3 regions of the Spirillospora sp. NPDC048911 genome follow, and region 1 is predicted to be linked to each of the others. Evidence: riboswitches for the same ligand, from Rfam matches in the RefSeq annotation. Region 1 holds a riboswitch; each other region holds the start of a gene.
What was found. Region 1 has a riboswitch for cyclic di-AMP ahead of ACGFNU_RS06220 (NlpC/P60 family protein). Riboswitches for the same ligand answer to the same signal wherever they lie in the genome.
Positions count from the first base shown of each region.

Region 1 (4,359 bases):
GAACGCGCTTGCCGAGGGTCCGCCCCGACATCACCAGCTGGACCGCCTCGTAAATGAAGGGCAGCACCGACAGGACCGTGAAAAGCGTGAAGAAGATCGGCCAGTTCCAGATGCCGCCCTCGGTGTTGGCCTTGTCGCCGGGCGTATCGAGGCCGATCACGCCCAGCGTGATCGGCAGCACGAGGGCGAAGCCGAAGACCGCCACCAGGACGTAGTCGATGAGGCGCGCGCCGGCGCGGCGCATGATCGGCGCCAGCGGCAGTTCGGCGGCCTCCGCCGTGTCGTCGTAGTACGGCTGCTGGGAGCCGCCCGCCGGCTGCCACTGCTGCTGGGACGGGGGCTGACCACCCTGCCAGTGCTGCTGGGACGGGGCCTGGCCGCCCTGCCAGTGCTGTCCAGCGCCCGACTGCGGGTACGGCGGCCGCCCGCGATGGGGGGATTCACTCATCGGTCAGTCCTCCAGGCGAAGCAACATCCGGGTATTTCCCAACGTATTCGGCTTGACCCGGTCAAGGTCCAGGAACTCGGCCACGCCATCGTCGTACGAACGGAGGAGTTCCTCGTACACCTCGGGAGAGACCGGGGTGCCCAGGATCGGCTGGAACCCGTGGCGCGCGAAGAAGTCCACCTCGAAGGTAAGACAGAACACCCTCTCCACGCCCAGTTCCCGCGCGGTCTCCAGAAGCTTGCTGACGATGCGGTGCCCGATGCCCCGCCCGCCGTGTCCCTTCTCCACCGCGACCGAACGCACTTCAGCCAGGTCTTCCCACATCACGTGCAGCGCACCGCATCCCACGATGCGCGGCTCCCCCTGGCGGTCCTCCGCGACCCAGAACTCCTGCACGTCCTCATACAGGGTGACCGTGGTCTTCCTCAGCAGACGCCGCCCCGACCCAGAGAACATGTCGACCAGCCGACGGATCTCCTGCACATCGGCGGTTCGGGCTCGCCGGATCACTACTTCCACAAACAGGCGACATTATCGAACGCGCGGCCTTTACATGTAGTGGATTCCTCCTAACTCTGGGTAGCGAACGTGGGTGACTAGATAAAAGAGACCACACCCCTGCCTCGAAGGTGACGTAGAGCACACTGGCACGGGTGATGACGGAAGGTGCGCTCGCGATTTCGCATGTTTCGGTTGGCATCGAAGGCCGACTCCGTTAGTCTCCTGCGCTGACATCGGCCACCGCGTCTCGGTGGCCGAACCGCCGAGTCCATGGGCCGCAAACCAGCGTTCCGAGGAGCCGGGGACCCACTTTCGGTGGGTTCGGGGGTTCACCCCCGAACCGGCACCGACTGGGGTGAATCCGCACCCGCACCGCGGAAGGGCTGCTCCGGCCCGAACCCGTCAGCTAACTCGGTAGGCGGACGAGGAGAGGAGAATTAGTGGAGCCATTGCGCCCTGCATCCTTTTCGCGCATCGCCCGCCTTTCGCGGAGCGCTCGATTCCGTGTCGGGGCGGTGACCCTAGCCGGTGCGCTCGTCGCCGTTCCCGCGGTCCCGGCGCACGCCGACCCGGAGCCGTCCACCAAGGAGCTCAGGAGCCAGGCGCACAAACTCGCCGACCAGCTCGAACAGCTGACCGAGCAGTACAACGGCCTCAAGGTGAAACTCCAGCAGTCCCAGCGCGCCGCGAAGGTCGCCACCGACAACGCCAAGCGCCAGGAGAAGTCACTCGAGGGCGTCCGCGAGAAGGTCGGCAGCCTGGCCGCCACCAGCTACATGCAGGGCGGCGCCGACCCCACGGTCTCCTTCGTCGCCTCCCAGGATCCCCAGCGCCTGCTGGACCAGGCCGCGACGCTCCACTACTTCGCCACCCAGGACGGGACGCGCGTCCAGGGCCTGATGCAGGCCATGCAGGCCGCACAGCGCGCCCGCAAGGCCGCCGAACAACGCGCCAAGCAGGTCTCCCAACTCCGCTCCCAACTCGAAAGCCAGCGCAAGAAGGTCACCTCTCTCTACGAGAAGGTCCGCGGCCGCCTGGTCAAGAAGGACCCCTCCGAGCTCTCGAAGCTCCCCGTCGTAGGCACCGGCAAGGCCGCCCAGGCCCTCCGCTACGCCATGAGCAAGATCGGCCGCCCCTACGTCTGGGGCGCCGCCGGCCCCACCACCTTCGACTGCTCCGGCCTCACCATGTGGGCGTACAAGCAGGTGGGCATCAGCCTCCCCCACTACACCGGCAGCCAGTGGAACGCGGGCACGCACATCTCCCGCAACGACCTCCAGCCAGGCGACCTGGTCTTCTTCTACGGCGACCTGCACCACATGGGCATGTACGTAGGCGACGGCAAGATGCTCCATGCCCCCCAGACCGGCGACGTGGTCAAAATCGCCCCCCTGGCAGGCCGCCCCTTCGCCGGCGCAGTCCGAGTAGCCTGACCCACCCCAAGCGACGCCCCCGCAAGCGTTCCTCCACGGAAGCATTGCGCTGAGGCGCAACGCTGTTCCACGGCATGAGCATGCGGCGCCACGCTGAAACAGCGCCACACACGAGCGTCAATCCACCGCGCGAGCGTTGCCTACTCGCGCGATGGTTGCTCCACGTGAGCATTGTGCGGCGCGAGCGCTGCCTCACCCGCAATCATTGCCTGACGCAAGTGGCGCCCTGCAGCACAAGCGATGGCCCACGCACGCAGCGCCCTGCGCAAGTGTTGCGCTGTCGCGCAAGCGGCGCCGTGCCACGCGAGCGTTGTCCCGTGCAGCATTGCCTGCGGCACAGGCATTGGCTTACGGAGCCCAGCGCGAGCGGTGCGCCCACGGCTGAGTGTCAATCTTTGGTTGGCATGCATGTATGGCGGACGTGAAGGCGCTGGCGACCTTGGTGTGGCGTCAATGTGAGGTGGCTTCCAGAACTTGCGTCAATTGACGCATGCGGGCGCGGTGGACGTGGCGGCATCATTGACGCGCGGCTTGCGCCGCGTCGTGGGCGTTGCCGACAAGGGGTTCTTGCGAACATCGGCGGCGATGCGCACATGGCGGTCTCACGAACGTGGGGCGGCAGTGAACGTCCGGCCGAGATGCATGCGGAGTCGGCCGACGTTGGTGCGGGTCGACCGCAGATGCACGGACGTGACGTGCCCAGCAACTGAATACGAGCTGTAGGGATAGGCGCGTGGCAGGCGACGGGCAGGCTTAAGGAAGGCGCCACGCCTCGTGTGCGCTCGACGACGGGCGTGCTGGCGCTGCTGCATGTGCCTTGACTTGCGTGGGCAACGTTAAGGGCGCGTCCGCGCCTAGGCGCGGACGAGAAGAGCGTGGGTGAGCGGGGCCGGAGCGCGGCGTCCCCCCGTGGCCGCCGCTGTCAGTCGAACCTCGTCCGCGGCGACGCCGCCTGCAGGGACCTACCTGTCAGAGCGCCAGCGTCGCCGCTGCGGGGACGGACGGAGTTCTTCTCTCGCTTCCGGACTGCTCAGATGAGTTGCCTTCGGGCCGCCCACACCACGGCCTCGATAGGGGTGTTGACTTCGAGCCGATCACAGATCGTGCGCAGACGCCGCCTCAACGTCCGTGCGCTCAGCTCGAGCTTGCGTGCCGCCACATCGGCTGTGACACCGCTGGCGATCTGCGCGAGCAGCTTGATCTCCTCCTCGTTAAGTCGCAGATCGTCGGTGCCACGACGTGCGAGTGTGGCCTGTTCCACTCCGTCCTCCCTCGTCCGTGGTGATGACCGCGGGGATGCAGCCGTCCGCTGCACAGGCACGGGTAGGCCTCGATCTGTACGCGTTGGGTTGCCGGGTCCGGAGCAACCGGACTTAGATCATCTGTTTCCTCTTCTGTGTCGCATGCTTGGCCGGAGGTGGCCGATGGGTCGATTGCGGGGCCCCGTGCGGGAACTCCGGGTGACGATTCACTCGTTGGCCAACCGAACGCGGACGTACTCGCACCCACGAGGACGTGGGCGGGGAACGTCTCGTACGGGGACGGGTCATGATTGCCAGCCACGTCAGCCCCATCCCTTTCTCGTCCGGTTCTCCGACCCGTTCGCCAACGATGATCGTGAATCGTTTCAAGCTACGCTTCGGCTCGGAACGCTAGGCGGCCGGATCCGGCCCGTCAAGCGCCGATTGGGCACTTTGTGTGCTTGTATGGCCACCATCCGTGATGGATCTCACGGGGGCTCGCGGGGGAAGCTCGATAACCTGCGAAAACAGATCCGGGGTCGACGAGGAGTGAGTTGCCGCCCACCAGTATTCGGGAAGTCGCGAGGCGTGCCGGCGTCTCAGTTGGGACCGTTTCGAATGTCCTAAACCGGCCAGACCTCGTGGCCGAAGCCACCCGTGACCGCGTTCGTGCGGCGATCGAGGAACTCGGATTCGTCCGCAATGAGTCCGCCCGGCGGCTCCGTCAGGCCGACAC
Region 1 is NZ_JBICUD010000001.1:1,357,191-1,361,549, reverse strand. It holds gene ACGFNU_RS06230 (RDD family protein) at 1-448, opposite strand, end outside; gene ACGFNU_RS06225 (amino-acid N-acetyltransferase) at 452-967, opposite strand; cyclic di-AMP (ydaO/yuaA leader) riboswitch at 1,200-1,386, shown strand; gene ACGFNU_RS06220 (NlpC/P60 family protein) at 1,465-2,382, shown strand; gene ACGFNU_RS06215 (LuxR family transcriptional regulator) at 3,413-3,643, opposite strand; gene ACGFNU_RS06210 (LacI family DNA-binding transcriptional regulator) at 4,178-4,359, shown strand, end outside.

Region 2 (4,359 bases), on a different contig from region 1:
TCGGGGTAGCCGTAGCCCACGATCTGGTCGGCCGAACGTTCCTGGAGCCTGACCGCGTCGGAGCTGTTGCCCTCCACGGTCTGGACGGTGCCGTCGCCGTTGTCCTTGATCACCATGCCGACGTGCTCGATGTCGTCGACGTTCTTGGAGCCGCCCCAGTTGAAGAAGACGATCGCGCCGGGCTCGGGCTTGTCGCCCCAGCGGTCCTGCTGCTCGAACCACTTGGCGTGCTCCACCGTCCAGGCGTCGCTGCCCACGCCCTGGCTGAAGCCGAGCTGCTCGCCGACCCAGGAGACGAACATGTCGCACCACTGGGCGTCGTTGTAGCCCTCCAGGTCGCCGCCGTCGCGTGCCAGCGTCTCTTTGGCGCGGGCAGTGCCCATGTACCAGTCCTGGAACTTGGTCTCGCCGTTGCCGTCCTCGCTGATGCCGACCTGGGACTTGGCCAGCTTGATGGCGGCCTCGGCGGTGGGCTTCCTCGGCGCGGTCTTCACCGGGGCCTTGGTCTTGGGGGCGGTGTTCGCCTTGCTCGCGGCACCGGAGAGCTTCTCGGGCACGTTGTGCGCGGTGGGGGCCTTGCTCGGCCGTTCGGCCGCCGCGGCGGCGGCCGGGGGCCTGGCCATGTCGGTCCCGGCGGGGGCCGCGCCGACGGCGGCCTGGGCGGTGACGGTGGCCGTGCCGATCACGGCCGCGCCGGCGACGAGGCCGCCGGCCGTCCGCAGGGTGACGGCGACGGGGCTGGGTTTGCGGTGCTTGCCTGCCACGGGGGGCTCTCCTTGGCTTCCATGCCGCCTACCGGGTTAGCTGACGGGTTCGGGCGTGGAAGCTGCCCTACGGCCTGCGAGAGGCCGATTCACCCCAGGGACATGTCGGGCGCAGCCCGCCCGTTGAAAGGGTGGATGGGTGGGGGCTGCGGGAGACTTGCCGGGCGCAGCCCGTCCGTTGAAAGGGTGGATGGGTGGGGGCTGCGGGATGGCGGGTCCCCGGCTCCGCGTGGCGCGGACTCGGCGGTGGCCGTGCGGGACGGCCTGAGATTCGATGAGGGAGCGGACGCGGCCGCCCGTGGAGGACGGCCGCGTCCGTTTCTAGCGATCAGTAGGGGCGAACGGCGCCCGAGAAGGTCTTCTTGCGATAGCTGTTGAGCTTGACGACCTTCACGTGGCTACCGGAGTTGGGGGCGTGGATCATCCACACCTTGCTCCCCTGGCGCTTGGTCACGATGCCCACGTGGCCCTTGCCGTGGAAGAAGACGAGGTCACCCGGAGCGAGCTTCTTCCAGGACACCTTGTTCTTCACGGCGCGGTACTGGGCGGTGGTGACGCGGGGGAGTTTGACGCCCGCCTTCCGGTAGGACCACTGGACCAGACCGGAACAGTCGAAGGCGTTCGGGCCCGCCGCGCCGTAGCGGTACGGCTTGCCCTTCTTCTTGTAGGCAGCCGTGAGGGCCTTCTGCGCCGTCTTCTGGCGCTGGGACCACGACTTCTGCTTGGCCTGCTTGACCACCTTCGCCACGGGAACGGCCTTGGTGGCCGCCTCGGCGGAGGGAGCCGGGCCCGCCGCCACGAGGGGCGTGACGACCGCGGTGGCGATCACAAGGCCACCGGCGACGCGGGCACGACGGGTCGTGCAGTTGACAGCGTTGCTGGACAGGGGGATCTCCTTCTTCCAGACGCCTACCGGGTTAGCTGACGGGTTCGGGCGTGGAAGTGGCCCTACGGTGCGCCCTGTTCGAGAGGAGGGCGCGCCGATTCACCCCGTTCGGAGGCAGGTCCAAGGAAGGGCCGGCCGCCGAGATGTGGGTCCCCGGCTCCGCGCGATGGCGGACTCGGCGCTGCCGCGGCGATCCTGGGGGGCGCGATGGGGCCCTGTGCGCGGGACCCTTTGTCCCGCGTGCGAAAGCGCGGCGCTGATGTGTTGTGAAATGAGCGGCCTCGGATGGGCGTTCGCTCGTCGGCCGGGCCCGGGGGAGAACCGCCGTGTCGCGCTCGCTGGCGCCATGCACGCCAAGCTCGTTCGAGCCGCGGAGCGTGCGCACGGTACGGGTGGGCCGGCCGGTCTCCGTGGAGACCGGGTGCGGCGCGTGGAAGGCGTCGCACCGGCGGCGGCACCTGGAAGGTGTCGCGCGGAGAGGCGGCACCTGGAGGGTGCCCGCCTCCCGTGACGCCCGGGGGCGTCGGGGGCGCTGCGACGCATGGTGGGCGTCGCAGGTCGCCACAAAGTATCAAAAGGTCATGCGAAAGCAAATCCCCAGCAAAACAGAACGGACCAGGTCAGGCCTGGTCCGCTCGTGGTGTGGCGTGGCTCACTGGCTCCGTCAGGGGCGCCCGGCCCCGTAGAAGTTCGACGCGTAGTAGCCGGACGAGATGCTCACGACCTCGACGCTCTTGCCGGTGCGCGGGGAGTGGATCATCTGGCCGTTGCCCACGTACAGGCCGACGTGGCCGAGGCTGCTGAAGAACACGAGGTCGCCGGGCTGCAGGTCGCTCTTGGCGACCCGCTTGGTGGCCGCGTACTGCGAGTTGGTGGTTCGGGTGATGCTGACCCCGGCGGCCTCCCAGGCGCGCATGGTCAGGCCGGAGCAGTCGTAGCGGGGGCCGGTGCCGCCGTACAGGTAGGGCGTGCCGAGCTTGCTGTAGGCGAAGTTCAGCGCGGTGCGGGCCGAACCGCTCGCCGGGCCCTTGTAGGTGCCGCCGGTACCGCCGCCGCCGCTGCCGGGCTTGTCGCTCTTGACGCCGAGCTTCTTCAGCAGCTTCTGCTGCTGCTTGATCGACTTGTCGACGGTGGCCTTCTGGTTCTTCAGCTCCTTGGCCTTGGCCGCGACCTCGTCGTAGGCGTTCTGGGCCTGGGCCTTCTCGCGGCGCACCCGCTGCGCGGCGGCCAGGAACTGGCCCAGCTCGGAGTTGCGGTTGCGCGACAGGTGGGAGAAGACCGCCGCCTGGTCGAGGACGGCCTGCGGGTCGCCGCTGCCGATGAAGCCCGCGACGTCGCCGGTCTCGCCGTTCTTGTACGCGGTGGCGGCCATCTGGGCGACCTTGGTGCGGAGCGTCGCGAAGGCGAGCTCCTCGTCCTGGCTGGCCTTCTGCGTCGCCCGGAGCTTCTTCTTGGCGCGCTTGAGGTCCTCGGTCACCTGGTTGTACTTCTCGACCAGCTTGTCGACGTCCTCGTTGAGCTTGTTCAGCTTCTTCTGAACCTGGCTCGCCGTCGGCTTGGGGTCGGCGTGCGCCGTCGACGCGGGCAGAGCCACGGGCAGCGCCATGGAGGTCGTCACGGCGAGGCATGCTGACGCCATCAGCCGCCGGGAGCTGCGATCACTGGCCACGGTCGGAATTGCCCCTCTCGTCCGCTATTCGCGGGAGACATTAGCGAGGGGCCACAGCAGTCACAACCGAAACGTCAGTATTCGTCAAGCCCGAGTGACAATTACCGCGCCCGGTGATCGAACGATCACGAAGCGCGTTCGTGACCTGGTGCGAGCCGCAGCGGCGGCACCATGTCGAGATCGGCCAGCACCTGCAGCGCGCGCCGCTCGTCCACGTCGAGATCCACCACATCGTCGCCGCCGCCGGGCTGGGCCGGCGCCGCCAGCAGTGTCGTGACCACGCAGTCGCCGCAGCCCGCGCCGCGCACCTGGCAGCCGTCGCACTCGACCAGCATGTCGTCCTCCGTACCTAGGTCTCTCTACCTCGGTTGTGACGGACGGTACGCGGAGGGTGTGACAAAACCGTGACCGCGAGCATCGACCCCGCACGCGAGCGCGCTGACGGGTCGTGAAGCAAACCGAAGGCGAGGGGTCAGGGCCGCGAAAGGCGACGGAGGAGCAAAGTAGACACAGCGGGGCGGGCGCCGGCGCGGCGGGCGGCGTCGGCCACCTCGCGGTCGGAGGAGACCACGACCACCGCGCGGCCGGTGGGCTCGGCGCGGACCAGCTCGCCGATGAGCTCGTCGGCGGTCTGGCCCGGATGGCTGAACAGCACGCGGACGCCGCGCGGCGCGGCGATCGCCACGGGCGCGTCCAGCTCGGCCCCGTCGAAGACGCAGGTGACCTCGGCGCGGGTCTGCGCGGCCAGGCCGCCGAGCCCGGACACCAGGCGGGTGCGCTGGTCGGCCAGCGGCAGCTCGCCGTAGCCGGTCTTGGTGACGTTGTAGCCGTCCACGACCAGATGGACCTGCGGCAGCGTCAGCAGCCGGTCGAGCAACTGCGGGTCGTCGTCGGAGAGGGCCCGGCCGGGCAGGTTGCGGTGGGCGAGCTTGTCCGGCTCGACCCCGGCGACGGCGTCCGCCGGGCGTTCGATCATGGTGGGGAGGGCCAGCTCGCGCCGGACGCCCTGCGCCGCGTCCACCAGCGTGTCGAGCAGCATG
Region 2 is NZ_JBICUD010000002.1:1,027,089-1,031,447, forward strand. It holds gene ACGFNU_RS12050 (CHAP domain-containing protein) at 1-764, opposite strand, end outside; cyclic di-AMP (ydaO/yuaA leader) riboswitch at 775-916, opposite strand; gene ACGFNU_RS12055 (C40 family peptidase) at 1,093-1,593, opposite strand; cyclic di-AMP (ydaO/yuaA leader) riboswitch at 1,655-1,841, opposite strand; gene ACGFNU_RS12060 (NlpC/P60 family protein) at 2,315-3,268, opposite strand; gene ACGFNU_RS12065 (hypothetical protein) at 3,445-3,654, opposite strand; gene ACGFNU_RS12070 (NYN domain-containing protein) at 3,792-4,359, opposite strand, start outside.
Region 2: another riboswitch for cyclic di-AMP. It lies ahead of ACGFNU_RS12055 (C40 family peptidase); the one in region 1 lies ahead of ACGFNU_RS06220 (NlpC/P60 family protein).

Region 3 (4,359 bases), on a different contig from region 1:
ATCTCCAGGCGGTCGGAGAAATTGGCCAGCTCGGCGCGCCGGTTGGAGATCGACGGTGCTGTGGTGGCTGTCGCTGTGGTGGCTGTCGCTGTGGTGGTCGTCGTTGTTGTCGTGGTCGTCGCCGTTTTCGGCTCGACGAACCAGTTGTAGACGCGGTGCGGGATGAGGGCGGTCCTGCCGGCGGCGAGGTACGCCTCGGCGGAGAACAGCAGGTCCTCGTAGTGGAGGCGCTCGACGAAGCGCAGGCCGTGCTCTTCGAGGAAGTCGCGGCGGTAGGCCTTGTTGGTGGCCAGGGTGTCGTAGAGGAGATCGGGCTTGTCACTGAGAGATCCGAAGACCGCTCGGCGGGTGTAGAGCCACGGATACCAACTGCGCTCCTTGAAGGAGTTGGCACCGAGGAGGACGCGCATGCAGAGGCCGGACACCAGGTCGGCCCCCGTCTCCTCCGCCGTGGCGATGAGATTGAGGCAGGCGTGCCGGTCGAGGAGATCGTCGCTGTCCAGGTACATCACGTACCGGCCGCGTGCCTGCTCCGTCCCGGCGTTGCGCGGACGACCGCAGCCACCCGAGTTCTCGGGGAGGCGGACGGACCGGACCCGGTCCGGGTGCTCGGCCGCCAGCCGGTCGGCCACCTCTCCGGTCCCGTCCGTGCTGGCGTCGTCGACCACCACCGCCTCGACCCCGCCGAGCGACTGGCCCAGCACGGAGCCGACGGCGCGCGGCAGCCGCGCGGCGTCGTTGTATCCGATCACGACGACACTGACATCCGGCCGTCCCGGCATGGATGCTCCCCCGTTCCGTCCCATGTGCCGTGTTCCTTTCCAGAAACCTCGGACATGGAGCTAAGTGGGGGCAAAGCGTCTGAATGATTCGCATTACCCCGAGGTCGCGTGAAATGCCGGAAGGCGCCCGGCCGGAGCCGGACGCCTTCAGGGCAGGGAGTTGGGGGCCGTAGGGGGCGGGGGCCCGCGTCAGAGGTGGGGGTGCGTCAGCCGTTCTTTCCGGCTTCCCTCTTGTAGTCGGCGTAGTCGGGGTAGCCGTAGCCGACGACGGACGACTTCGGCCGGACCTTCGCGACCACGGAGCTGCTGATGTTGCCCTCGACCGTGGAGATGGTGCCGTCGCCGTTGTCCTTGACGACCATGCCGACGTGGTCGATGCCCTGGATGCCGCCGGCCGAGCCGTTCTGCCAGTCGAAGAAGACGAGGGCTCCCGGCTTGGCCACCTGGCCCCACCGCTTGCTCTTCTGGAGCCACGCGGCGTGCCGGACGGTGTAGGCGTCCCAGCCCATGCCCTTGACGCCGGTCTGCGCGCCGACCCAGGACACGAACATGTTGCACCAGGCAGCGCCGTTGTACTCGGCGATGTCGCCCCCGTCACGCCTGGCGGTGAGCTTGGCCTCGTTGGTCTTGACGTACCAGTCGTGGAACTTGGTCTGGCCCTTCGGGCCTTCCGTGATGCCGACCTGCTTCATGGCCACCTGGATCGCCTGGGCCGAGCTGACGGCGTGGGCGGCGGTGACCTTCTCGGCCCGCTCGCCCCTGCCGGTGTTCTCGGCCTTCTTGGCGGCCGTGGCCTTCCTGGCCGCCTTGAGGGCCTGAGCGGAGCCGGCCGCGTGGGCGTCGGCGCGGGTCTCGGCGGTGGCGTCATTGCCGAAGGGGTTGATGACGGCGAGCCCGAGGGCGCCGATCATGACGGCGCTGAGGGCGACGCCGACGGCGGTGGCCGGGTCGTCGGACGCCGGCTTCACGATGGTGCGAACGTTGCGAACGAGCATGAAAGAGAACTCCCTGACTCCCATGTCGCCTACCGGGTTAGCTGACGGATTCGGGCATGGAAGAGCCCTACGGCGCCCGCGGTGGAACGCCGATTCACCCCTGGAGAGTGGGTCCCCGGCTCCGCATCCGATGGAGGGGGATGCGGACTCGGCCTGGGGCACCGCCGATGCGGCACCCGGCTATTCGGATGGATCTCGCGATCTCGGAACGAGGGGGCGGAACACACGGCCCGCGAGATTGGACAGAAGGTATCAAACCCTCACGAAATGGCAAATCCCTACCAAGGATTCCCCTACGAAGGTACAGAGAAGCCCAACAGGCGGAGCCTTCCGGACATTCCCGAACGCCCATCTCGTGGTCAAGTCGGCTGTCAGGAACGTCCCACCGTGATGCTCCTCACACGGGCCGCGGCGCCGGCGCCGTTCGATCCGGGCCGACCGCACCGCTGATGCCCCAGGTCATGGGAGGCTTGACCCATGATCGAAGGATGCGGACGGTGAAGCGCACCGTCACCCGGCTGGCCGACGGCCGCGAACTGATCTACTTCGACCGGCGGGACGACGCCGACCGGAGCGCCGTCGACCAGCGGCCGCTGCCCGGCCGCGCCGCGGCGTCGGAGCTCCGGCACGACCCGCTGCTCGACGAATGGGTGGCCGTCGCCGCGCACCGCCAGACCCGGACGTTCCTGCCCTCGGCGGACGACTGCCCCCTCTGTCCCTCCGCGCCGGGGCGGCCGACCGAGATCCCGGCGCCGGACTACGAGGTCGCGGTCTTCGAGAACCGCTTCCCCTCGTACGGCGACGGCACGTCCGGCGGGCGCTGCGAAGTGGTGTGCTTCACGTCCGAGCACGGCAGATCGTTCGCCGAGCTGCCGCCCGAGCAGGTGCAGACCGTGATCGAGGCGTGGGCCGACCGCACCGCCGAGTTGTCGACGTTCCCCGGCGTCGAGCAGGTCTTCTGCTTCGAGAACCGCGGCGAGGCGATCGGCGTCACCCTGCACCACCCGCACGGGCAGATCTACGGCTACCCGTTCGTGCCCCCGCGCACCCGGCGCATGCTGGACGTCGCGCGCCGCCACCCCGGCGATCTCTTCGCGGAGGTGCTGGCGGCCGAACGCGAGGAGGGCGTGCGCGTCGTCACGGCCAACGACCTCTGGACGGCGTTCGTGCCCAAGGCGGCGCGGTACCCGTACGAGGTGCACGTCTATCCGCACCGCCGCGTGCCCGACCTGCCCGCCCTCGACAGCGCCGAGCGCGAGGCCCTCGGCGCGCTCTACCTCGACGTGCTGGGACGGCTCGACCGGCTCTTCGGCTTCCCGCTGCCCTACGTCTCGGCGTGGCACCAGGCCCCCGTCCGTGCGGACCGCGACCTGGCGTGGCTGCACCTGGAGCTCTTCTCGATCCAGCGCGCACCCGGCAAGCTCAAATTTCTGGCGGGTTCTGAGTCGGCCATGGGCGCATTCGTGAACGACGTATCCCCGGAAGACGCGGCCCGCAGCCTTCGCGAAGCCTGAACCCATAGCCTCCGCGAAGCCTGAATCCAGACCACTTCCCAATATTGGACCGCGACACGGTACAAGCACGTTCTCTAGCGTTCATAAGGCGCCCCTCCCGACCCTTAGGAGACCGTCATGGACGCCCGCCTGGCCGAAGACATGGCCCGGATGCCCGAACTGCTAGAGAACGTGCGGGCCCGTGCCGCCGCCCTCCTTTCCGGGCTGAACGACCGTCCCGCCGCGGTTCCCCCTGCCCCGGCCAAGCCGCTTCCCCTCCCACCCGCCGGAATCGGCCTGGACGATGCCCTGGCCGACTTCGCCGAACGCTGGGAACCCGGCTTCTCAGGCAGCGCAGGCCCCCGATACCTCGGCTTCGTCACCGGAGGCGCGACCCCGGCATCCGTAGCCGGAGACTGGCTGACCAGCGTTCTCGACCAGAACGCAGCCCCCGGCCTGGACTCATCCGCACCCGACCTGGAACGGGAGACGATCGCTTGGCTTCGCGAGCTTTTCGGCATCGGCGATGAGCACACCGGCTCGTTCGTCTCAGGCGCGACGATGTCGAACACCGTGGGTCTGGCCTTGGCACGCGAATGGCTAGGCGAACAACAAGGCATCTCAATCGCTGACGCAGGCGTCGGTGCCCTAGCAAACGTGACGGTGCTCTCCGGAACACCGCACTCAAGCATCTACAAGGCCCTTTCCATCCTTGGCATGGGCCGCGACCGCCTCCGCACCATCCCGACCCTCCCTGGCCGCGAAGCCGTAGACGTGGACGCCCTAGCCTCCGCCCTGGCCGACCTACCTGGCCCCGCCATAGTCGTCGCGAACGCAGGCACGGTGAACACGGTCGACTTCGACGATCTGGAAGCCATCGCCGCCCTCCGCGAGCGCCACCCGTTCTGGCTCCACGTCGACGCCGCGTTCGGCGCGTTCGCCGCCCTCTCCCCCGGCCACGCGCATCTCGTCGCCGGCCTCACCCTCGCCGACTCGATCTGCGTGGACCTGCACAAGTGGCTGAACGTCCCGTACGACTCGGCGATCCAGCTCACCCGGCGCCAGGACCTCCAGGTGCGTGTCTTCCAG
Region 3 is NZ_JBICUD010000013.1:159,365-163,723, forward strand. It holds gene ACGFNU_RS43925 (CDP-glycerol glycerophosphotransferase family protein) at 1-782, opposite strand, end outside; gene ACGFNU_RS43930 (CHAP domain-containing protein) at 989-1,777, opposite strand; cyclic di-AMP (ydaO/yuaA leader) riboswitch at 1,790-1,941, opposite strand; gene galT (galactose-1-phosphate uridylyltransferase) at 2,275-3,291, shown strand; gene ACGFNU_RS43940 (pyridoxal phosphate-dependent decarboxylase family protein) at 3,409-4,359, shown strand, end outside.
Region 3: another riboswitch for cyclic di-AMP. It lies ahead of ACGFNU_RS43930 (CHAP domain-containing protein); the one in region 1 lies ahead of ACGFNU_RS06220 (NlpC/P60 family protein).